One region of the Synechococcus sp. SYN20 genome, then DNA from elsewhere that is predicted to be linked to it. Evidence: predicted binding sites of a transcription regulator. Region 1 holds the regulator's gene; each other region holds the start of a gene.
What was found. The regulator NtcA, encoded in region 1, controls nitrogen genes in cyanobacteria. The targets are predictions, from matches to a motif close to GTANCNNNNGNTAC.

Region 1 (8,163 bases):
CGATTGGCGACCTCTGCTGTTCCAACAATTTCATGACATCCTCCCGGGCACATCGATCCCGGAGGTGTTTGAACAGGCTGAACCGATCTGGCGTGATGCTCGCCGCCGTGCGGCCCGTGGCCGAGATCAGCTGTTAGGCCATCTGTTCTCGTCGCATCAAGACGGGATGGCGTCAGATCCCGATCGCTCCCGTTGGGCTTGGTGCGGCTTGCAGCCCCTTGCGCACTGGTCACCGTTGTTGCGCTTGCCTCAAGGGCATTGGTCCAGCGCTGGGCAACTCCTTCCTGAGCAGGCTGCTCCTTCCGGTGGAGTTTGGGTGCAACTGCCTTGTTGCGAAGGCGTTTGCGCGCTTCCGCTGCAGCGCAGCCATGCGCCTCTGGGGTCGGCCTTGCCCGTGCGTCACCCCGTGAGTGTGGAGGTGGTGTCGTCGGGGGTATGGAGGCTGAGCAATGGTGTGGTGTCTGCGGATGTGAGCGCCCATGGGCTGATTCAGCTGCGCGACGCCAATGGTGTGCCACAGCTCAGCGAACCCATGCGATTGCTGCGCTTTTCCGATCGAGGGGAGTTCTGGGACGCTTGGGATCTGGCCGCTGATTACCGCCAACATCCGCTGCCGATGGCCGCAAACTGGTCGGCGGAATTCGTGGAGTCGGGCCCTCTGACAGCGCGGATCGTGCTGCGCACGGTTGCTGGATTGAGCAAGGTCCGCTTGGACCTGTTGCTGCAGGCCGATTCGCCTTGGATCGAGGCCCAGCTCAGTGTCTACTGGCAGCAGACCCATGAATTGTTGCGGCTGGAATTGCCGTTAAAGAGCCCTGCTGTGCGTTGGGCTGCTGATACGAGTGGTGGAGTGATCGAGCGACCAGCACAAGTCTTCACTCCTTTTGAACAAGAGCGTTGGGAAGTGCCTGTGATCTCCTGGCTGGCTGCAGAAGCAGAAGCTCCCGGGGGTGGGTTGGCTGTCTTGCTGGATGGTCCTCAAGGTGTCGATGCCAGCGCGAACCATCTGGGAGTGTCCCTGCTTCGAGGTCCAACCTGGCCTGACCCTTCAGCCGATCATGGATGGCACCGACACCGGTTGGCCTTGATGCCAGCGATGTTGGGTTGGAACCGCAGTGGTGTGGCCCAGGCCGCGATTCGATTCAGGGAGCCCGGATGGATGGGACCTGTTGCGCTGGATCAGCGTTGGCAAGGGCTTCCCGCTTTGCCCATCGGCCTGGTGCCGATTTCAATCCGATCAGCGCAGGGTGATGGGCAAAGCGATAAGGCGGTTCAAATTGAGTTGCTCAATCCAGGACCAGCGCGTCAGCGTTGGTGCCCGGGGAGCGATTGGAGGCTGAGCTGCGCCAAGTCCAGCGACAGGAAGACCGTCTGGGAGGTGCACCCTGGCGAGCTCACCACCTTGCTACTGGAGAACGTTCAATCCTCGTGATCATCAAATGGGTCGTCGAGATTTTTAGATGGAGGACCAAAGGCTGTGTAGACCCCCAATCCTGTTAACCCGAGCAGGGCTGCCAGCACGGCAATCGCCACTGACATAGCCGGGGACGAACTTTCCATCACAACTCTCCACAGGATCGACGCCTTTACGGGTCGGAGCCCCTACAGTATCGAGACTTAATTCCACCCGAGACTTCAGCGCTGCCATGGCTCAACGCACCCGTCTGGGCGATTTGCTCCGCCCCCTGAATTCGGAATACGGCAAGGTTGTTCCTGGCTGGGGAACAACACCAGTGATGGGCATTTTCATGGCCCTGTTCCTTGTGTTTCTGTTGATCATTCTTCAGCTGTACAACAAGTCACTGATCCTTGAAGGAATCAATGTCAACTGGAATGGCTTGGGTCTGGGCTGACATCAGGTCATGAATGTTTTCGGCATTGGTCTGCCAGAGATGGCCGTCATCGCGGCGGTCGCTCTCTTGGTGTTTGGGCCTAAAAGGCTTCCTGAGTTCGGCAGTACCCTCGGGAAAACACTCAAAGGGTTTCAGTCGGCCTCAAAGGAGTTCGAACGTGAAATCAATAAGGCCATGGCTGACCCCGTACCCGAAGGGGATCAGGCCAAGGCTCTAGAAGCACCAGTTGAGACTGTTGTAACTCCAGTGGTTTCTCCAAAATCAGAGCCAACATCCCCCTCCGATTGAGTCGATGAATCGCGGTGATCTCCGCTTAGTGGTGGGGTTGGGGAACCCGGGCAATCGCTACGCCAACACACGACATAACGTTGGCTTTATGGCCTTAGAACGCCTGGCTTCTCGGGAGGGCGGAGGCTTTCGTTCTATGCCCAAGCTCCAAGGTCAGCTTGCTGATCTGGGTGTGGGGGACAAGAGATTGCGGTTGTTGATGCCCCAAACGTTCATGAACGACAGCGGGCGCTCGATTCGGGCAGCATTGGATTGGTTTGGGTTTGAGCTGCATCAGCTCTTGGTCCTCGTTGATGACATGGATCTGCCGCTTGGCCGTTTGCGTTTGCGGGCCCGTGGCTCTGCTGGTGGCCATAACGGTCTTAAAAGCACCATTCAGCATCTCGGTACGCAGGATTTCGCGCGCCTGCGGATTGGAATCGGTGCACCCGGACAAAATCCCAGTGAGCGCAAGGCACGAACGGTGTCGCACGTGCTCGGAAGTTTCAGTCGTGACGAAGAGCCCCTGCTCGACAAGGTTCTGTTGGAGGTCGTTGATGGTTTGGAAAGGATTCAGCGACAGGGTCTCGATCTTGCAGGGAATCACATCAATGGGCTTCAGCTGGCTCCCACCAATACCGAGGCGTGATGGCAGCGCTACCCGTTACCACCGCCCATCTGCGGGTTCAACGCCAGAGTTTTGCGGATCAATGTTTGGAAGGAGACGTCCAGGCTGGAGGCTTCAATTGGCAGTTCAGCTGGTTTTTTGATCGTGGCGAACTGAGTGTGGAGCCCTCCCTGGGGCGAGCCTTGATTCAAGACGCGCTTCTTCGTTTTCTTGTGAAATCTGACTATGACCTTGAGCCGGGAGGGGATTACACCTTCACCGTGAGGGCGCGTTTTTGAGTGGATCGGGACCTGGCCATTGCAAAGACCGACCTAAATAATGTTCGAGGATGACGAGCGCGGCGATGGCGTCGAGATCGCCAGATGGGATGCGCAGGCCTAAAGGAAGCAAGCGTTTCCAGCCCAGTGCAGGCCACAACTGCCAGTAACGCGCCCTGGCTCGCAAGGTAGTCCCGGTTTCGTCCACGACGCGGACCTTCAGGCTTGCGGGAAGTTGGTGTTGCCAGATCGTGCTGCTGGTGCCGTCACCGATGACCAGCTCAGCAATCTGATCGTCCTCGCCATGAGCGTCCACCATCCAGGATCGAAGCTGATCAAGCACCTCAGCGCTGGGTATCACCATGCCTTGAACCACGGTGTTCGTGGCGATGTCTGCTAACAGCAGCCCACATTTACTTCGGCCAGGATCCAGCGCTATGACGCGTGTCATTGGCTAAGGCGCAACTGGATGGCGATCGGATCTGCCGTTTCGCTGCGTCGTAAAGCGACTGCTTCGAGCGCTGCGAGTCCTCCGTTGCGGTCGATCAGTTCTTGGCCAAGCGCATTGATGGCATTGCCATCAAACTGCAACCCCTTGCTGAGCGAACCGCGTCGTTGCACCTCGGCCAATGTGGAGGCAAGGAGAAGATTGAGTCGGTTGCGAACGGCTTCAGGGTTGCGTTCATTGCTCGCCAGGGTGGTGCGGGCCAAGACCTCTCCCTCCCTTGTCACGGTGACATTGGGAAGCACTTCAGGGAAGGCGTACACAACGGTTTCTCCGAGCAGCACATTGGCGGCTGAACGGATATTCACAACCCAGGTGCCAGGTTTGCGAATCGTTTGCTCCAAGCGCTTGATGTCAGGTCGCGGAACTAGCAAAATTTGTCTTTCCGCGGGTTGGCCAGGGAGCACTTGTTGATAGGCCTGAAGATTGGCGTCTCGCAATAACTGATCGATGACCGTTTTTGCTTGATCGGGACGCTCGAGCTTCAGAGTCACGGTGGCAAGTGGCTGACCGCTGCTAATGGCGACGTTTCCGCGCCGCAGCGCCAAGAGCGTGTCCTCTAGTTGATTGAGTTCTTTCTCTCCACTGCGAATTTGCGTGCGCACGGCCGAGAGTTCCTGCTCGGTGCGTTGGATCTCAATATCTTTCGCATTCACGTCTTGGCTCAATCGCTGCCGCTCGGCTTCCAAGGATCGGGTTTGTTCCTGGAGGGGCTTCAGGGTGCGACGCAGTTCTGCCGCTCGTTGTTGTGCCGTTGTGAGCTCCTTGCTGGCTTGCCTCTGAGCGCTTTTGCTTGTTTTGAGGTCGGCGCGACTGCTCCGCAATTTGGCTTCGAGAGCATTGAGTTCAAACAGGCCCACCCTGAGCTGCCGACTCACTAACAGCAAGAGTCCAAGTGAAAGCGCACTAATCAGGCTGCCCGTTAAAACCGTGATCACCACGGCCGTGCGCTTTGGACGCAGTCCAAGCAAGCTCAGCCGAGCTTTCCCCACACGAGAACCAAGGCGGTCTCCCAGGGTTGAGAGCACGCCTCCAAGGACTAGCAGAGCAAGAAGTAGGAACCAGCCGGTCACGGTGAACGAAGGATCAGAGTTCGGACGGGAGCTCCATCTTCACCTGCATGGTCAGCTGAACCGTTTAGCGAGAGCGATTGGATCGAGAACAGTGATCTTTTTGCGATCGATATCCACCAGGCTCGATGACTTGAGATCACCCAGGAGACGCGTGATGGTAACGCGCGTGGAACCGATGGCTTCGGCGATGGCTTGGTGTGAGAGGCGTAGGTCAATGGTGATGCCCCGTTGACCAGGAACTCCGAAATCTCGACAGAGCACCAACAGAAAACTCACCAGCCGAGATGACATGTCTCGATGGGTGAGGGTTTCGATCATCGTTTCGGTCTGGAGAATCCTGCTGGATAGACCCTGCAGTAAAAGCAAGCCCACACTGGTGTCAGCTTCGATGGCCTGCCGGACTGATGTGGCTGGAGCCGTGACCATTTCCACTCTTGTGAAAGCGATCGAGTGATAAAAACGATCGGAACGGTGACCTGTCAGTAACGACAGAACGCCAAACAAACTGTTTTCTCGTAAGAGGGCAACCGTGATTTCTTCGCCAGATTCATAAACCCTGGAAAGGCGGACGGCCCCGCGCCGAATCAGGTACACCTTTTCTGCAGGGTCCCCGGGGAAAAAGATGGTTTTCCCACGTTCCACCATCTCAGAGTTGGCACCATCGAGTCCCCGAATGACATCTTGAAGCGTGCGGCTGGAAGGAACCGCGGGACTTCCGAAGCTCGAGCCCGCCGGGCGCATTGTTGGTGGTGCGTAGCGGCTGAAGCCGCGGCTGACCTCGGCCATGGTCCCTATTCGTATGTCGGGATGCTATGGATCAGCCCCTCCTGTTCATGTAGCAAGGAACACGAAACTCGGCATTTTCACCTACTGGAGAGAGCTAAATTCTGACCGTGCATGATCTGCTTGAGGCCAGGCTCGGCGAGGTCTAGTAGGTCATTGAGCTGCTGACGGCTAAAAGGAGCTCCTTCGGCAGTGCCCTGCAGTTCCAGCAAATGCCCTGCTCCGTTCATCACAACGTTGAGATCCACATCGGCTTGGCTGTCTTCGCTGTAGTCGAGATCGAGAAGGGGGCGTTTGTGAATCACCCCAACGGAGACGGCGGCCACTTGGGATTGGACGGGGTTGGTGTTGAGAATTCCTTGTTGAACCAGTCGCTCACAGGCTCGTTGAAGCGCGACCCAAGATCCGCTGATCGCAGCGGTGCGGGTGCCTGCATCCGCCTGAATCACATCGCAATCGATTCTCAACGTGTTCTCGCCGAGGGCTTCCATGTTGATGGCTGCGCGCAGGCTGCGGCCAATCAGGCGCTGAATCTCCTGGGTGCGTCCGCTCAATTTGAGCAGTTCTCTGTTTTGTCGCTCTGGAGTGGATCCAGGCAGAAGTCGGTATTCGGCGCTGAGCCACCCCTGGCCTTGATCTTTGCGCCAGCGAGGCACCCCTTCTTGATGGCAAACGCTGCAAAGAACAGCGGTGCGTCCGCTGTGGATGATCACTGAACTCAGGGCAAATCCCATGGGATCCCAGCTGATCGAAAAGGGGCGAAGCTCGCCCGGCTGACGTCCGTCATTGCGAGAGGTGTCGGTCATGAGCCCAGGGTGTGGAGGTTCTTTGAGCCTGCCAGTTGGCTCGGCACACCATGGATGGTGTCAAAGCACTTGTGTCTTGCACTTTCACCGCTAGATTCATCCACATCCGGATTTGCCGGACATCGGCGAATGTGATGACCGTCAGCCTCAGCCCTACCCATCATTCTCGTGAGTCGCGGACTGTTGACCACAGGACTCTTGAGCAAGCAGGGCTTCGAAGACTTCCTTCCGTAGAAGTTCGTCCACCCCTGCATTTGGTGGCTCCAGAAGGTCAGCTTCAGGTGCATACCGCTTCATTTCGGGGGAGTTTTTCTGGTGTGCTGAGCCAGGCGCTGCGGACGGCAGGCCTGGGTAGCAATGTTTTGATCGCTCAGTTCCTCAAGGGTGGAGTGGGACAAGGTCCCCAGAGCAGCCTCACCCTGTGCGATCGGCTCCGATGGTTGCGGCCTTCCGTGACGGAATGCCTTTCAGATCCTGCTGCTAGCCGCGATGACGAGGTCAAAGAGGCTGTTCAGTCGGTCTGGGAGATCTGCAAAACCCATCTTCTAGAGGGCACGTTGGACCAACTCGTGCTGGATGAGATTGGCTTGGCGATCGAGCTTGGCTATTTGAGCCATGAGGATGTCTTGTCGGTGTTAGAGCAAAGGCCATCAGCCATGGATGTGATCGTGACCGGGCCCGCGATCCCTGCAGAGATGATGGAGATGGCTGATCAAGTCACGGAATTGCGTCGAGGTTTCTAATGCTGAAAAACGATCGCTGGATTACGGATCAGGCTGGGGCAGGCATGCTCGAGCCTTTTCAAGATGGCTTAGTGCGCCACTTGGATCCGGATCAACGCAAGAGCCCGGTTCTTAGTTTTGGCTGCTCGTCGTATGGCTACGACTTGAGGCTCTCGCCTAAGGAGTTTTTGATCTTTCGCCATGTCCCTGGCACGATCATGAATCCCAAGCGATTCAACCCTGACAATCTTGAATCCACGCCCATTCATCACGATGATGATGGGGACTATTTCATCCTTCCAGCACATTCGTATGGCCTCGGTGTTGCCCTTGAAAAGATGCGGGTGCCGCCCAACATCACGGTTATTTGTCTGGGCAAGAGCACCTATGCCCGTTTAGGCATCATTGTGAATACCACTCCAGCAGAGGCTGGCTGGGAGGGACATCTCACCCTGGAATTTAGTAACAGTTCTGGAGCTGATTGTCGTATTTATGCCAATGAGGGGATCTGCCAGTTGTTGTTTTTTGAAGGTGATCCTTGTGAGACCACCTACAGCGACCGACAAGGTAAATATCAGCATCAGCCCGAGCGCGTCACGCTGGCCAAGATCTGAACGTCAGCGCATGATTGCTTCCTGAAAAGTGCTTCCTAAGTATTCATTAGGGGGCGAGCCGGGCCTTATGCAGTCTTGTTTTTTCGTACCAGCCTGCAAATTCTGGAGTCCAAGCCTTGAGATGGGGCCACATCAGATCGCAGAGCTCGCGGATTTCTTGCTGAGCATCGAGCTTGGCGCGTAGATCCATGAAATGCAGGAAGGCTCTGAGCGTGAAGCTCACCACAAAATGTTGCCTGTAATCGAAGGGGAGAATGCCGCGGGCATGTTCTTCTGCAAAGCCGGCCTGAAGCAATTCCTGATACCGATCGGCGCTGATTTTGCAGTGGTTTAAATCTTTTTGGCGTTCAGCCTCGCTGTAGAGGTATTTCTTTCCCTTGCGGTCGCTGTACTCACCAACGGGACGCAGATAAAACACCTCTTCGAGATCGAGTTCTCCCTGTGCCGCCCGACAGATGCGCTCGCCTGTGTAGCGCATGGATTGCACATCAAAACTGACGCCCACCCGGTGCGTCCGTGCCTGTTGCATCACGGAATGCGGAAACCAGCCCACGTTCAACACAATCTGGGCATGCTCCATGGGTCCGTAATGTCCCCGTTCTCCGGCTAGGAGGCGTTTGACGCAGATTTCGCCTGCTTTGGTTTCATCTGGCCA
Region 2 (8,163 bases), 400 kb from region 1:
GGCCGGCAAATGTAGCTGGAAAGCAACATTCCGAAATTGGACATGGGTCTGGATTGGCAATTTCATCGGCACGCTCGTTGTGGCGATCATCATGGCCATCAGCCTCACCAGCGGCAGCATGGATGCTGCTGCTGAGAACGTAGGTCCACCCATTTGGGATCTTGTGGCTCAAAAGATTGTTGCTCTGAATCAGATCAACGTTGTGAAAAAGTACGAAGCCCTCGGAAGCATGGGTTTCTTCTTGGCTTTCTTGCGTGGAGTTGTTGCAAACTGGTTGGTGTGCCTCGGCGTCACGATGGCTCTTGTGAGCAAAAGTGTTCCCGGCAAATTGCTGGCCTGCTGGTTGCCGATTACGGCCTTCCAAACAATGGGCATGGAACACATTGTTGTGAATCAATTCCTGCATACAGCTGGACCAATCCTCGGTTCAGGCGTTCCGTTCTACAAAGTGATCTTCTGGAATTTCCTCCCAGTCACGCTGGGGAATGTTGTTGGAGGTATGGTATTTATTGGCATGCTCTTTTACAGCACTCACCGCACCAAAATTTCCGATGTGCTTCCCACAGAGCATGACGAAAAACTGGAACGTGAACTGGCTGCTGAGCTTGGTGCCCGCTAATTTTGAACTCCATGAGTGCCATTGATGAAGCCACCCTCTGGGATCGGCTAGCCAATGCACGGAAGATTCCCTTGAATCCAACCTGGCTGGGAGAGATTTTCTCTCCCAGCCTTTCTGATGAACTCCGTTTTGCGGTGGCTGAGCGTTTAGGAATGTTGGCGGAAACAGGCTGGCCAATCATCCAAACCCTGATCCAACACTACGGAATTCGTCCTGAATTAATCCATGCCGCCGGGCTCTGTCATCAACCTGAAGCAAAGGATTGGTTGCTCACACAACTGAATCAATCCAATGATCCTGATGCCTTATTGCTCAACGCACTGAGTTGCTGGGGTGCAGAACTCACTCTGTCTCAATTTGAGCATATTTTGCAATTACCTGGCCAAGCACAACGGCTCGCAGGCCTTAATCTTCTTGGCTTCAAATCTCATCAACTTCAATCGCTTGAATTGCTGCAGTTATGTGAACCCGCTCTGCAAGATTGGCGTGATCCTGTCGTCATCGCTTGCATACGTTTACTGCAGCGACGAGACGACATTATTATTAGCGACAGGCTAACAACTTTGGTCCAAGAAGGATCCGATGCAGCTGCTGAGGCTGCTTTAAGAGCCTTAGGATGCATGGCCACAACTCACAGCAAACTTGCATTGAAGTTACTGAGCGCAGAACTCACCAACCCAGAGCGACGCACGCAAGCGAGGCGTCAGCTTCAACAGCAATATTAAAGGATATAAAAAAGCCCGATCGTGCCGGGCTCTTACTTAAATGAGATCAAAAACTCACCATTTTTTATAGGGTAAGAATTTTCCACACATCGTGATTTTCACCCGATCACCCTTTGGATCTTCAACCTTATCCACATCCAAAGTAAAATCAATAGCACTCATAATTCCATCGCCAAACTTTTCCTGGATGACATCTTTCATGGGCATTCCATAAACCTGCATGATTTCATAGAAGCGATAGATCAATGGATCTACAGGAATGACGGGATCGAGACTTCCTTTCGTTGGAAACTCTTGCAGTGCAGCGGTAATGGCTGGATCTAGAGCCAACAAAGTTGCTAATTTCTCTGCTTCTTCAGGGGATGCGGTGGCCTGTCCATAAAAGAGGGAAGCAATCCAAACTTCATCGAGCCCAAGGGCCGCTTCTAGATCAGCAAAAGAAAGCCCCTTAGCCTTTTTTGCTGCCATGAGCGAAGCAGTAACCGTCGTTGTCATGTAAAAAGAAGAATAAATGAACTACTAGAGATCAGCAAGCCTTACGGAGCCACTCAGCAGTGAGTGGATCATCTACAAGATCAAGACCCAAAACCGATGCATTGGCTACCAATTCTTAATCCCAGAACAACCAATAGAAGCATCGGTGACAGAACGAATGAGAGGAAGAGCGCATCATTGAAGAGTTGATGGCTAGGTCGTACTCATGTTTCTATCCTCTTTCGCGAATCGGTTCAATCAATTCCTGAATCAAGTCTTTAAAAGTATTAATGGCATCCTAGTGAGCGACTCTTTGTCAGTGACTCCAGCTTTTGTTCGTCAAACATTTCCAAACCTGCTCATTGAACGTCTCTATTACGCCGAAGGGCGACAGCATCCATCCCACCCACTCCATGGAAGCTATGCAGGCTTATGCAGGAGCCAAACCTCGAGTTAAATAAAAAGATCCGGTATCAATGACTACCGCCGAAGGGGATAATTCTGCGGAACGATCTCCTTCGGTTCCGGTGATATCAATGGAAATGTCTCCAGAAGCCAAGAAGCGTGCATCTTTCAAGCAATTGCTACGCAAAATTGGCAGTGGAGAGCACACCAGCAAAGGGTTGACTCGAAGCGAAGCCGATGAGGCCATGGAGTTGATGCTCACGGGAGGAGCGTCAGACGTTCAAATTGGCGCCTTTTTGATCGCCCATCGCATTCGCCGGCCTGAGCCTCAAGAGCTCACCGGAATGCTCGACACCTATAAACGTCTCGGGCCTTGTCTTCTCAGTGAACCCGATCAACGCCGGCCGATCTGTTTTGGCATGCCCTTTGACGGTCGATCTCGCACGGCACCGATTTACCCCTTAACCACCTTGTTGTTGGTGGGGTCGGGACAACCTGTGGTCTTGCAGGGTGGGAAGCGAATGCCGGTGAAATTTGGAATTACAGCCTTAGAACTGTTCGCTTCCATCGGGCTCAACCTGAACGGACTCTCCATCAACGATGTTCAAACAGGATTCAACCGGCATGGTCTTGCCCTCATTTATCAACCGGAACACTTCCCCCTCGGAGAGGCTCTGCTGCCCGCTCGGGATGATCTCGGGAAACGCCCTCCACTAGCAAGCGCCGAGCTGCTCTGGACCGCACACCAAGGACACCACCTCCTTGTCAGTGGCTTTGTGCATCCGCCAACGGAAAGCCGAGCCTGGCAAGCCTTAGAACTAGCCGGAGAAAAGGACGTCATCACCGTAAAAGGCTTAGAAGGCGGAACAGACCTCCCTGTCAGTCGAGCCGGAATCACGGCTCGGATCCAAAACTCAGGGGAACCCGAACGACACATCGTTCATCCCCGGGACCATGGCTGCTTCGGAGATGACCCCCGCTGGGAATCGGAGGAGGCCTGGGCTACGCACGCCAAAGAGGCACTTCTAGGGCGAGGGCCCATGGCTCAGTCTTTGCGTTGGAACACAGGCTGTTACCTCTGGTTAAGCGGACTGAGCAAAAGCTTGGAGGACGGCGTGGAGAAAGCCCAAACCATGCAATCCAATGGAGTAGGCACCACAGCCCTAGAGAAACTGATCGCGTGGCGAGCATCTGTGGGAAGGTGAATAACCGCCTCGATCGAACGTGCGCCGTCCTCACGTTCCAACGTTATTAAGTGCGTTTCTCACGCTGCTCAATGACCGACTGAGCGAAAGCATTGTTTTTCCATTGCTGCCATTTCTGTTGGCATCGTTCAATGCCGACGGTCGCACCCTTGGGTTATTAGCTGGCAGTTACGCCCTCGCGCAATTTGCAGCAACTCCGTTAATCGGAGCCCTGAGTGATCGCTTCGGTCGCAGGCCCGTGATCGCCATCTGCGTGAGTGGTTCCGTTCTGGGCCTAGGAGTCTTCGCCATCACCTTGAGCCATAACTGGCCTGCTGGTGCTGTGTTGCCCCTCTTTCTTCTGTTTGGAGCCCGTCTGATCGATGGGGTAAGCGGTGGAACAGCCGCCACGGCAGGCGCCGTACTCGCAGACATCACACCACCGGAGAAACGCGCACGCGCCTTCGGACTGATCGGAGTGGCCTTCGGCCTTGGATTCATTATCGGGCCCTTTCTCGGGGGCCAATTGGCCCGGATTGCCGTCACGGTGCCGATCTGGGTGGCCACCGGCTTCGCCGTCCTCAACCTCGTTGTTGTTCTCACGCTGCTTCCTGAAACCCATCCGGTGTCAGAGCGCCGCGTTCTTCCCCGCAAACGGGAGCTCAACCCCTTCGCTCAAATCGCGCGAGTGATTGGCAACCCAGCCGTCGGGCGTCTGGCCTTGGGCTTTTTTCTATTTTTTCTTGCCTTCAATGGCTTCACCGCAATCCTGGTGCTCTATTTCAAGCAACGATTCAACTGGGGCCCAGAGCTCGCTACCACGGCCTTTTTGATTGTGGGGGTGGTTGCCACCGTCGTCCAGGGTGGACTGATCGGTCCGTTGGTGAAACGTTTTGGGGAGTGGAAACTCACGCTGATCGGTCTCGGGTTGGTGATCGCCGGCTGCTTGCTGATCCCCAGCACCAATCCAGAACAAGCCAGGGTCGGAGTGTTCACAGCGGTGGCGATTTTGGCCAGCGGCACAGGTCTTGTCACCCCAAGCCTTCGCAGCCTCGTGTCTCGGCGTCTCAGCAATGAAGGACAAGGCGCTGCTCTTGGCAGCCTGCAAGCACTGCAGAGTCTTGGTAGTTTTTTAGGACCACCGCTGGCTGGAGTGGCCTACGACCTCCTTGGTCAAACCAGTCCGTTCTTTGGAAGCGCAGGATTGCTGGTGGTCGTGCTGCTCTTGGTGACCCGCAGTCCCCTTGAACACACCACAGGCTGACGCACGATTGCTACCTTTCCATTGCGAGCACTGTGCTCTAGACCATTGATAAGCGGCGTCATGCTTCCCGGGAATCTCTACATCAATCGGGAGCTCAGCTGGATCGCTTTCAACAGGCGCGTTTTAGCTCAAGCGCTCGACCAAAGAACGCAGTTGTTGGAACAGGCCAAATTCAGCGCCATTTTCAGCAACAATCTCGATGAGTTTTTCATGGTGCGCGTGGCGTCCTTGAAGTCTCAGGTTGAGGCCGGCATCGACAAACAGAGTGAAGACGGGCGAACCCCTCGGGAGCAGCTCCATGAGATTCGCAACCAGCTCTCAGAGCTGCTGGAAGCCCAGCAGAAGCACTACCTCAACCACCTCCGCGTGGGCCTTGAAGACTATGGAGTGTTTCTGTTCAATTACGAACAACTAAACAACGCCCAACGCGACTGGGTGGACAACTTCTTTCAAACGGCGATTTTTCCGGTCTTAACGCCCCTAGCGGTGGATCCTGCCCATCCCTTTCCCTTCGTTAGCAATCTCAGCCTCAACGTGGCCGCCCTGATCCACGACCCAGAGTCGGGCCAACGCCAACTGGCTCGTGTGAAGGTTCCCCAGAAGATCCTTCCTCGCTTTGTCTCGATTCCGATTGAGCTGAGCGGCCCTGATGCCAAGCCGTTGCATACGGCAGTGCCTCTTGAACAGGTGATTGCCTTCAATCTCAGCCTGCTCTTTCCAGGAATGAGCATCGAAGGCCATTACTTTTTCCGGGTCACCAGGGATGCAGACCTGGAGCTACGAGACCTTGAAGCCGACGATCTCATGATCGCGATCGAACAAGGCCTGCGAAAGCGACGGATGGGGGGGGAAGTGGTCCGCCTAGAGGTTGCTGGCGACACACCGCAAGACGTCATTGAGATGTTGATGGACGGCATGTCTGTTGTTGAAGAAGACCTCTACAGAGTGAATGGACCTCTGGGCCTCGATGATCTCTTCGGCTTGATGGGCCTGCCGCTCCCTCACCTCAAAGACGCCACCCATTCAGGTCAAACTCCCGCCGTCCTCAGCCGCGCTCAAAGAGGCATGTTGGAAGACGGCTCGATCAAGGAAGAGGAGTTCGAAAGCATTTTCTCAGTCGTGCGTCGCCGCGATGTTCTCCTCCATCACCCTTACGACTTGTTTTCCACATCGGTAGAGGAATTCATCAATCAAGCGGCAGACGATCCCCTCGTCATGGGGATCAAGATGACCCTCTACCGCACGTCCAAAGATTCCCCGATCATCGCAGCACTCATCCGTGCAGCAGAAAATGGAAAGCAGGTGATGGCCCTGGTAGAGCTCAAAGCCCGCTTCGATGAAGACAACAATATTCAATGGGCCAAGCATCTTGAGCGCTCAGGTGTGCATGTGGTTTATGGCGTGATTGGCCTCAAAACACATACCAAGATTGTTCTGGTCGTTCGCAAAGAGAAAGAACGCCTGCGCAGCTACGTCCATATCGGAACTGGCAACTACAACTCCAAAACCTCTCGTCTTTACACCGATATAGGCCTGCTTTCAGCACGACCAGAACTCGGCCAAGACCTTGTGGAGTTGTTTAACTACCTAACCGGTTTCTCCAAACAACAAAGCTTCCGCAAACTACTTGTTGCTCCTGTCTCCTTAAGAAAGGGAATGGAGCAATTGATTCGGCGTGAAATCGAACATGCCCAACAGGGACGTGGTGGATCGATCAAAGCAAAAATGAATTCTCTGGTGGATCCCGGAATCATTGCTCTTTTGTATGAAGCATCTCAAGCCGGAGTCACGATCCAATTAATCATCAGAGGGATGTGCAGCCTCTACCCCGGCCTTGAAGGCATTAGCGACAACATCAAAGTGGTAAGCATCATTGGCCGCTTCTTAGAGCATTCGCGCATCTTTTGGTTTAACAACGGCGGCGAAGCGGAGGTCTTCATCGGAAGCGCCGACTTAATGCCACGCAATCTTGACCGACGCGTCGAAGCGGTTGTGCCCATTGAAGAACCAGAGCTAAGAGCACAGCTCGAGCGCCTACTTGAGCGCTACTTAAGCGACAACAGAGGGGCATGGGACATGCAGCCTGACGGATCTTTCATTCAGCGGAATCCCGAAGGAGAAGAGCGCAACTCCCAATTGCAGCTAATCGATGACTGGAAAGGAAGCGCTTTAGTTCGACTAAATTCTTAGCCATTTTTAAAATCAAATCAAAACAAATAATAAAATAATTTTAAATCTTCGTAGCACTTGATACCCCCATTTGATCAAAATCATGAATTTCAGAAAGCTCTCAGAAAGCCTTCACAAAGGCTTCAGCATTGAGGAAGTCCATCTCTCGACCAAGTGCTAAGTTTCAGCCAAATTAATTAGGAGATCAGGGTGATGGGGATCCCTCTGAAGTCCAAAAAAGATGCCTCTATGGGCACTTCTCTGGAACCTTTATTGCCAGCGGCTAGTCGTCGCGGTGCAGCCAATCGCTCAAGTGGCACAACTTCGAGCAAAGGGAATCGTTCAAGTGGACGTTTAGCCACAGATTCAATAGGTCATTACTTAAGCAGTATTGGGCGTGTACCACTCCTAACAGCTGCCGAAGAAATTGAGCTTGCACACCATGTGCAAGCCATGAAAGCACTGCTTGACATTCAAGAAGAAGACCGCACACCTAAGCAACGCCATCGCATCCGGATGGGGAAGAGAGCACGCGATCGGATGATGGCTGCCAACCTCAGGTTGGTGGTGAGTGTCGCCAAGAAATACCAAAACCAAGGCCTCGAACTGCTCGACCTCGTTCAGGAAGGAGCCATCGGACTTGAGCGTGCTGTCGACAAATTTGACCCAGCCATGGGTTACAAGTTTTCGACTTACGCCTACTGGTGGATTCGTCAAGGCATGACACGGGCGATTGACAACAGTGCGCGCACGATCCGCCTGCCGATTCACATCAGTGAAAAGCTGTCGAAAATGCGCAAGATCACCCGGGAGCTCTCCCATCGTTTCGGGCGTCAACCGAACCGCTTGGAGTTGGCCCATGCCATGGGCATTGAACCGAGAGATCTAGAAGAGCTCATCGCTCAAAGTGCTCCCTGTGCCTCCCTGGATGCTCACGCCCGTGGCGAAGAAGATCGCAGCACCCTTGGAGAACTGATCCCAGATCCAAACGGCGATGAGCCGATGGAAGGCATGGATCGCAGCATTCAGAAGGAGCATCTGGGCGGCTGGCTCTCCCAGCTCAATGAACGCGAACAAAAAATCCTGCGTTTACGGTTTGGCCTTGGTGGGGAAGAGCCGCTCACCCTTGCCGAAATTGGTCGTCAAATCAATGTGTCGCGCGAACGGGTACGCCAACTCGAATCCAAAGCCATTTTGAAATTGCGCACGATGACCAATCATCAGCAGGCTGCCTGAGTCGTATTTGCCCCTGCCATCTCTGTTGCTCATCGCCCTCTGGATGGCTGGTGTTCTCGGCAGCGCTCTGGCCTGCCGTCAACGCTG
Region 3 (8,163 bases), 430 kb from region 1:
GCAATCGCCATGTGGCTCTTGAGTTGCATGAGCATGAGCTGTTGTTGCTCGATGACTCTGTGCTCGCCACCATGCTCAATGGCCGTGGATTGAAGCTGACACGGTGTTGTGGTCCATTTAGGCCCGAAGGCGGTGCTTATCTCGCCCATCAGCACGCATGACCTCGCTTGCATTGCTGCAGTTGGTGAGTCCTGCCTTGCCCGTTGGTGCGTTTAGTTATTCCGAGGGGCTTGAGGTTTTGATCCAAGATGGCGATCTGAACGATGCATTCGAACTTCAGAACTGGATTGAAGCGGAACTGCAGAGAGGTGCACTGAGGTTGGAAGCTGCGGCGTTACAACCATTGCGTGCTCTGTTTCAAGTCTGGGAGGGCGAAGGGTTAGGGATGCCCAGCGACTTGATCTCTCTGGATGGCTGGTTGCTGGCTTTGAGGGAGTCGGCTGAGGTGCGTGCCCAGCACGTGCAGATGGGCGGTTCTTTGCTGGCGTTGATGGCTGATCTTGGACATCCGTTGCCTCAGGCATTGCCTCAGCGGGTGGTCTTGGCTTGGCCAGCGGCCTGGGCTTGGGCTGCTTTGTCGTTGAAGATCTCTGAACAGGAGATGGTGGAGGGTTATCTCTATGGCTGGGTTGCGAATCAGCTCAGTGCGGCTGTCCGCTTGGTGCCGCTTGGTCCCACCACGGCTCAACGGATCCAACAGCAACTGTTGCCGATGATTCGTGATCAGGCGAGGGTTTTGAAGGATCAAGATCCGCGCACCCTTTGGTCTGGTGGTGCTGGTGCAGGGCTCGCCCAGTTGGCTCATGCTGAGTTGTATTCACGTTTGTTCCGAAGCTGATGAGCAGCAAACTCAGGCTTGGCGTCGCCGGTCCGGTGGGCTCAGGTAAAACAGCGCTCGTGGAAGCGCTCTGCAGGAGATTGCGTGATCGCCTGCAGTTAGCTGTTGTAACCAATGACATCTATACGCAAGAGGATGCCCAATTCCTAACGCGCTCAGGTGCATTAGAGCCGGAGCGTATCCGCGGTGTTGAAACCGGGGGGTGCCCCCATACGGCGATACGAGAAGACTGCTCCATCAACCGAGCTGCTGTAAGTGAATTGGAGCAGCAATTTCCCGGTCTTGATCTGGTGATGGTTGAAAGCGGCGGTGACAATCTTGCGGCCAGTTTTAGTCCCGAATTAGTGGACCTTTGCATCTACGTGATTGATGTAGCGGCTGGGGACAAGATTCCTCGTAAGGGCGGACCTGGAATTACACGGTCCGATTTATTGGTGATTAACAAGATTGATCTGGCTCCCCTGGTTGGTGCCGATTTGGGTGTGATGGAACAGGACACACTGAGGATGCGCGGGGATCGGCCCTGGTGTTTTACCAACCTTCGGACGGGAGAAGGACTCGATCGCGTGGAAGCCTTTGTGTTGCAACAGATACAAGAATGAATCGTATTTAGGCGCTTAAGAGCCAAATTGTTTTTATTGATACAGGAACTTGCGGCTCTTGATCTGTACCTTTCGTGCTCCGACGTTTAAGCGTCGATTCACTTGTTTTTGGTACTCATGAGTTCATCATTGTCCAAGCGTCTCTTTGCCGGCATGGCCGCAGCGTCGCTGGGTCTGGCCGTCACCGCTTGTGGTGGTGGCGATGAGAAAGCCTCCAGCGTGGAATTCGACGACAGCGTCACTGTCGGCATCCTTCATTCTCTAACGGGGACGATGGCGATTTCTGAGTCCACCTTGGTGGATACAGAAAAGATGGCCATTGATGAAATCAATGCTGCCGGTGGTGTTGAGGTGGACGGCAAGAAGTACAAAATTGATTACATCGTTGAAGACGGTGCCTCCGATTGGCCCACGTTTGCTGAGAAGTCCAAAAAACTCATCGATCAGGACAAAGTTCCTGTTGTGTTTGGCGGCTGGACCTCTGCTAGCCGTAAGGCAATGCTTCCGGTGTACGAATCGAAGGATGCTTTTCTGTATTACCCAATTCAGTACGAAGGGCAAGAATGTTCGAAGAATATTTTTTACACCGGCGCGACTCCTAACCAGCAGTCGGAGCCAGCGACCAGCTTCATGTTCGAGAAGTCACCAGCTGCAGGAAAGCCTTTCTATCTAGTGGGCTCTGACTATGTCTTCCCTCGTACTTCAAACACCATCACCAAGGAGCAGGTGAAGTCTCTGGGTGGAGAAGTGGTTGGTGAAGACTATTTGCCCCTAGGTAATACTGAGGTTGCTCCAATTATTGCCAAGATTAAAAAAGCCTTGCCTGATGGTGGTGTAATTATCAACACCTTGAACGGTGACCAGAATGTTGCTTTCTTTAAGCAGATTCAGGATGCTGGCATCACTCCTGAAAAGGGTTACTACGTGATGAGCTATTCCATTGCTGAAGAAGAAATCAGCACAATTGGACCTGAGTTCCTTGAGGGCCATTACGGCGCTTGGAACTACATGATGTCCATTGATACGCCGGCTTCGAAGAAGTTTGCTGCTGACTTCAAAGCTAAGTATGGCGCTGACCGCGTTGTTGCCGACCCTCAAGAGTCTGCATACAACATGGTCTACCTCTGGAAGCAGGCTGTTGAGAAAGCCGGTACTTTCGATGACGACAAAGTACGTGAAGCCCTGATCGGTATTAAGTTTGATGCTCCTCAAGGACCCATCGAGGTTCGTCCTAACCATCACATCTCTCAAATCGTTCGGATCGGAGAGATCACTGCAGATGGTCAGTTTGAAATCGTAGAAGAGTCGGACAGCCCAATTGATCCTCAGACCTGGAACCAGTTTGAGCCCACATCGAAGGGCTTCGCTTGCGATTGGTCTGATCCCAGCAAGGGAGAGAAGTACAAGCTCTGATCATCGATAGCTCCATCTATTGATGGATTGCTACAGGAGGAGTCCCTTGGGGGCTCCTCTTTTTATTTGTTTCGCTTACTAGACCCTCCCCGTGCAACTGCTTTTCGAAAGTCTGTTCAACGGTGTGGCCATCGGCTCTGTGTTGCTGATGGCCGCCCTTGGACTGGCAATTGTGTTTGGCTTGATGGGTGTGATTAATCTCGCTCATGGCGAATTAATCATGCTTGGTGCCTACACCACCTACGTGGTGCAGCTCATTTTCAAACTTCCCCTACTTGCACCTATTTACAACGCCTACGTATTGGTTGCGATTCCATGCGCCTTCGTTGTAAGCGGTGTTGTTGGCATTTTGCTTGAACGCACAGTGATACGACGTCTCTATGGGAGTCCACTGGAGACGTTGCTTGCTACGTGGGGTGTCAGTTTGATTCTCCAGCAGTTTGTGCGCAGCGTTCCGCTTGCTTATGCGGCAGGAATGGTTCTGTTTCTCGTGCTCGGATTCAGCGTTCCGTTGTTTCTTCCGAAGCACTTATTGGAGGGACGTCAATCCCGGTTTGTGCGATTAGGTGGTTGGGCTGTTTCCGCTTTCATTGGAGTGTTATTTGCGGGTGGATTGGCCTCGCAAATTAGCCGGATTGCTAAGGCGACATCTCGCAATGTGGATGTCACCGCTCCGAAGTGGATGCGCGGTGGTCTCGAGTGGATGGATCTCACATTTCCGGTGCCACGTCTTGTGATCATCGTGATGACGTTGATCGCAGTCGTTGGGGTGATCTGGTTCCTTAACCGCAGTGTTTGGGGTATTCGGATTCGGGCAGTCACTCAGAATCGTTCGATGAGCGACTGCCTCGGCATTCCGACTGACACCGTTGACGTCCTCACCTTTGGGATCGGTTCTGGTTTGGCTGGCGTGGCTGGAGTTGCAGTGTCGTTGTTGGGTTCGGTAGGTCCCAACGTTGGAACGTCTTACATCGTGGGCTGTTTCATGGTTGTGGTGCTCGGTGGTGTTGGCAATCTTTTCGGCACCGTCTTGGCTTCATTTGCGATCGGCTTGTTAACTGATCTGATTGGAGCGGGAAGGCTGCTTACGATTTGGCCCGATATGCCTGGGCCACTGGCTGGTGGCGTTGAATTTTTTGCGACCACGAGCATGGCTCAGGTGATGGTGTTTGCCCTCATTGTGGTGTTCCTTCAGTTCCGTCCTTCAGGCCTGTTCCCGCAAAAAGGCCGCATGGTGGAGGCTTGAACTGATGTTTCGTTCGTTTCAACAGCGTCCATGGCTCTCGGTGGCTGTTTGGGTGTTGATCATCGCGGTCATCGTTGCTGCTCCATCGGTTCTTCCTGTTTTCCGTCTGAACCTGTTGGGTCGGTTTCTATCGCTAGCGATTGTGGCGCTTGGGATTGATTTGATTTGGGGCTTTACAGGTCTTCTGAGTCTTGGTCAGGGAATTTTCTTTGCTCTTGGAGGTTATGCCGCTGCGATGTATCTCCAACTGAAGAGTTCTATGGATATGCCCAATTCTATTCCTGAATTCTTCAGTTTGTATGGAGTTGATCGGTTGCCATTGTTTTGGGAGCCTTTTCGTTCGCCTCTCTTTACGCTCATTGCAATTTGGCTAGTCCCTGCTTTGCTCGCAGCTGTATTGGGGAACTTGGTGTTTCGTAATCGGATTAAAGGGGTTTATTTTTCGATTTTGACCCAGGCTGCTCTGTTGGTCTTTTTTAACTTCTTCAATGGACAGCAAAAGCTGATTAATGGGACCAATGGTCTCAAAACGGATGTCACAGTTCTGTTTGGGCAGCTCGAGTTGGGATCGGCAGAGATGCAGCGTGGTTTCTTTTGGTTGACGGCTGTCGTTGTGATCTTGGTGTGGGTCTTTCTACGTTGGGTTGTGCGTGGTCGCTTTGGAAACGTTCTAATTGCAATCCGTGATGATGAGCCGCGGCTTCGTTTTGCTGGGTATAACCCAACGTTATTTAAAACAATTGTGTTTGCAATTGCTGGGGGATTAGCGGGTATTGGTGGGGCGCTCTACACCGTGCAATCAGGCATCGTTTCGCCCCAATTCATGACTGTCCCGTTTTCGATCGAAATGGTGATTTGGGTCGCTGTTGGTGGTCGTGGAACATTAGTTGGAGCGATTCTTGGTTCTGTTGTCATCATGTACTCCAAAAGTCTGGTGAGCGAAGCATTGCCTGAAACTTGGCTTTTCATCCAAGGTGGTTTATTCATTCTTGTCGTGACGGCACTGCCTGAGGGGGTGATTGGTTGGTTCCAAGGAGAAGGACCGAGGAATCTGATGTCCCGTGTGGGCTTTATTCGGCCGATTGGTACTTATCCGCAACTTGAAGTTGATGGCAATGACGAGGTGCAGCCATGAGCAATATTGTTTCTGGTTCCAGAGCATTGCTGGAGCTCAAGGACATCACGGTGAGTTTCGATGGCTTTCTTGCTCTTCGAGATCTCAACCTCAGTTTGCAATCAGGAGAGCTACGAGCGGTCATCGGTCCCAATGGAGCGGGGAAGACAACATTTTTAGATGTCATCACTGGAAAGGTTGCGCCTAGCTCAGGAGGCGTGCTTTTTAAGGGCCGATCTCTGGTTGGAATCCCAGAACACCGCATTGCACGACTTGGCATCGGCCGTAAGTTCCAAAGTCCTCGTGTGTTTGAAGATCTAACAGTTCAGGACAACTTGGTATTGGCTGTTAGTCGGTCAAAGCAGCCTTGGACTTTGCTTTTTGGCCGTATCAGTGCTGAACAGCGTGAACAAGTTCACCATCTCATGAACATTGTTAATCTTCAATCTCGCTCTGACTGGAGAGCTGGATCCCTGTCTCATGGACAGAAGCAGTGGTTAGAAATTGCAATGTTGGTTGGTCAAGATCCTGATCTCTTGTTGGTGGATGAGCCGGTTGCAGGTCTTACGGATGAGGAAACTGACCTAACGGCTGATTTACTGAAGTCTTTGGCTGGAGAACACACTGTTTTGGTCATTGAGCACGATATGGAATTCATCCGTCGTCTTGAAAGCCCGGTGACTGTGTTGCACCAGGGTCATGTTCTTTGTGAGGGCTCTATGGATCAGGTGCAACAGGATCCTCGAGTGATTGAGGTTTATTTGGGAACTACGGAGGACGAAGCTCAATGACAATGCTCGAGATTCGGGGCCTCAATACCTATTACGGCGAGAGCCATATTCTCCGAGATGTTGATCTGAGGGTCCTCGCTGGAGAAATGGTTTGCCTGATCGGCCGGAATGGGGTGGGAAAGACCACACTGCTTAAGTCTCTGATCGGTTTGCTTAAACCACGGTCTGGTGAGATTATTTTTGAAGGCCATGGAATGGAGCGTCAGCCTCCTCATCAGCGTGCAAGGTCAGGACTTGGCTATGTGCCTCAGGGTAGGGAAATCATTCCTCAATTAACAGTTGAAGAGAATTTGATGTTGGGGATGGAGGCCCTCCCAGGAGGCCTTGCTCGAAATCGTCGTATCGATCCTTTTATTTACGAACTTTTTCCCATTCTCCAGGAATTTCTTTCACGAAAAGGTGGAGATCTCTCCGGTGGTCAGCAGCAGCAGCTTGCCATTGCTCGTGCTCTTTTAGGTCAGCCAAAATTGTTGCTTCTGGATGAGCCTACTGAGGGTATTCAGCCTAATATTGTTCAGGATATTGAAGCTGCCGTTCAACGCATTATTGCTGAGAAAGGGATTGGCGTTCTGCTAGTGGAGCAGCATTTGCATTTCGTTCGACAGGCGGATCGCTATTACGCCATGCAGCGCGGAGGAATTGTGGCCAGTGGCTCCACGTCTGAGCTCAGCCAAGATGTTGTTGATCGGTTTTTAAGTGTGTGAGCGCGTGGGGTGAAACTTCTGGTAAGGCGCTGTTGACTGCAATCGGCAGCACCAGAAGGGCTATCCCCGCCAGTACAGCGAGATGGGACAGGTTCGAGAGTTCCAGGGGTTGTCCTTGGCTAAACAGCTCCATGTCCAACACAAGTAGTCCGAGATAAAGCCCCCACCACAGGCCTTCTTTGGTTTCAATTGGCTGGCGTTTTCTCCAGTTGTGAAGCGCAAAGAGCAGGCTTGGGATTCCGATAGCGAGCACCGCTCCCTCTAATGCTGTGCGCCCGCACCAGTTTGTTGCCCATGTCGCCATCACAAAGGCCAAGGCACTCAAGGCTGTGGGATAGGGAATTCGAAAATGGCCTCGTTCTTGGGGGAGTTGTTGGCGCAGGGCTAACAAGCTTGCTGGCCCCATGGCTAGGGCGATCATTTGCGCTGCCGTGAGGAAGGCCACAACCTGTTGCCAGCCTGGGCCGATTAAGAACAGGGCACATCCCAACACCAAGCTGCTGACGACGGCAACATCCGGTACTCCATGTCTGTTGACCTGACCCAGGGACTTAGGGAGCAGTTTGCAGCGGCCCATCATCCAGCTCACCCGCGCCGATACCCCCAGGTAGGCCATCGCCGTTGTGCTGGGGGAAAGCGCTGCGTCGATCAGTAACAGCACCACCATCCAACCGAGCCCAAGACCAAGGGCGATGGCTGCAAGCGGACCGCCATGTTGGCCGAGGCTCAGCTGCGACCATCCTTTTTGCAGGGCTTCTGGTGGCACACTCACCAGGAAAGACCATTGCAGAACGAGGTAAATCAGCAGGCTGATGCCTAGCCCTAGTCCCATGGCGAGCGGCACATTGCGTTGGGGGTTGCGCGTTTCTCCAGCGAGGTCGACGGCGGTGCGAAAGCCGAGGAGACAAAACAGAATGCCTCCGCTTCCGACGGCATTCACCAGTTCCGTGCCGCTGCCAGCGTTGATGGCCGATGGGTCGCTGGCGATTCTGACTGGGATGCTCAGATTTCCCCAGTGCTGACTGAGCAGCATCAACACACTCGCTACAAGCAGGGGCACGATCAACTTCCAGATGGTGAGGTTGTCGATCCAGCGGGCCAGACCCTTCACACCGTTGAGGTTGATCCAGGTGAAGAACACCATCAAGACGATGGCGACAGCCAGACCGCCTCCGCTGAGAATTTGTGTGCCGTTCCGATCTTGCGTGAGCCAGGGCAGGCTGCTGTCGAGATAATCGAGCATGGCTAACAGCTCGATGGTTGGGACGCACAAATAGCTGATCCAGATGCTCCAACCACCGATGAAGCCAGACAAGCGCCCATGACTGAGAAGTGGAATCTGGGCCAGTGCTCCGGAACTGTTGATGAGTGAGCCCAACTCCGCAAACACCAGAGCGAGCATGAAGGAAATCAATCCCCCGAGCAGCCAGGCGGGCAGGCTTGCGGGTCCAGCTG

Region 2: SynSYN20_RS14150 (anthranilate phosphoribosyltransferase family protein) is a predicted target of NtcA. The motif match lies at 2,289-2,302, and genes of this name have one in related genera.
Region 3: urtA (urea ABC transporter substrate-binding protein) is a predicted target of NtcA. The motif match lies at 1,470-1,483, and genes of this name have one in related genera.

The regions. Positions count from the first base shown of each region.
Region 1 covers NZ_CP047959.1:353,131-361,293, forward strand. Annotated here, with positions in the region: gene SynSYN20_RS01740 (alpha-mannosidase) at 1-1,432, shown strand, start outside; gene psbN (photosystem II reaction center protein PsbN) at 1,420-1,560, opposite strand; gene psbH (photosystem II reaction center phosphoprotein PsbH) at 1,647-1,853, shown strand; gene SynSYN20_RS01755 (TatA/E family twin arginine-targeting protein translocase) at 1,863-2,141, shown strand; gene pth (aminoacyl-tRNA hydrolase) at 2,146-2,769, shown strand; gene SynSYN20_RS01765 (DUF3146 family protein) at 2,769-3,026, shown strand; gene SynSYN20_RS01770 (resolvase) at 3,004-3,456, opposite strand; gene SynSYN20_RS01775 (DUF3084 domain-containing protein) at 3,453-4,583, opposite strand; gene ntcA (global nitrogen regulator NtcA) at 4,635-5,369, opposite strand; gene rph (ribonuclease PH) at 5,447-6,172, opposite strand; gene SynSYN20_RS01790 (cob(I)yrinic acid a,c-diamide adenosyltransferase) at 6,307-6,915, shown strand; gene dcd (dCTP deaminase) at 6,915-7,508, shown strand; gene thyX (FAD-dependent thymidylate synthase) at 7,555-8,163, opposite strand, start outside.
Region 2 covers NZ_CP047959.1:2,679,578-2,687,740, forward strand. Annotated here, with positions in the region: gene SynSYN20_RS14135 (formate/nitrite transporter family protein) at 1-619, shown strand, start outside; gene SynSYN20_RS14140 (HEAT repeat domain-containing protein) at 631-1,344, shown strand; gene cynS (cyanase) at 1,399-1,839, opposite strand; gene SynSYN20_RS14150 (anthranilate phosphoribosyltransferase family protein) at 2,355-3,428, shown strand; gene SynSYN20_RS14155 (MFS transporter) at 3,448-4,671, shown strand; gene ppk1 (polyphosphate kinase 1) at 4,732-6,861, shown strand; gene SynSYN20_RS14165 (RpoD/SigA family RNA polymerase sigma factor) at 7,054-8,076, shown strand; gene SynSYN20_RS14170 (diacylglycerol/polyprenol kinase family protein) at 8,120-8,163, shown strand, end outside.
Region 3 covers NZ_CP047959.1:2,648,760-2,656,922, reverse strand. Annotated here, with positions in the region: gene ureE (urease accessory protein UreE) at 1-161, shown strand, start outside; gene SynSYN20_RS14005 (urease accessory protein UreF) at 158-838, shown strand; gene ureG (urease accessory protein UreG) at 838-1,440, shown strand; gene urtA (urea ABC transporter substrate-binding protein) at 1,558-2,853, shown strand; gene SynSYN20_RS13990 (branched-chain amino acid ABC transporter permease) at 2,945-4,099, shown strand; gene urtC (urea ABC transporter permease subunit UrtC) at 4,104-5,234, shown strand; gene urtD (urea ABC transporter ATP-binding protein UrtD) at 5,231-6,004, shown strand; gene urtE (urea ABC transporter ATP-binding subunit UrtE) at 6,001-6,708, shown strand; gene SynSYN20_RS13970 (APC family permease) at 6,671-8,163, opposite strand, start outside.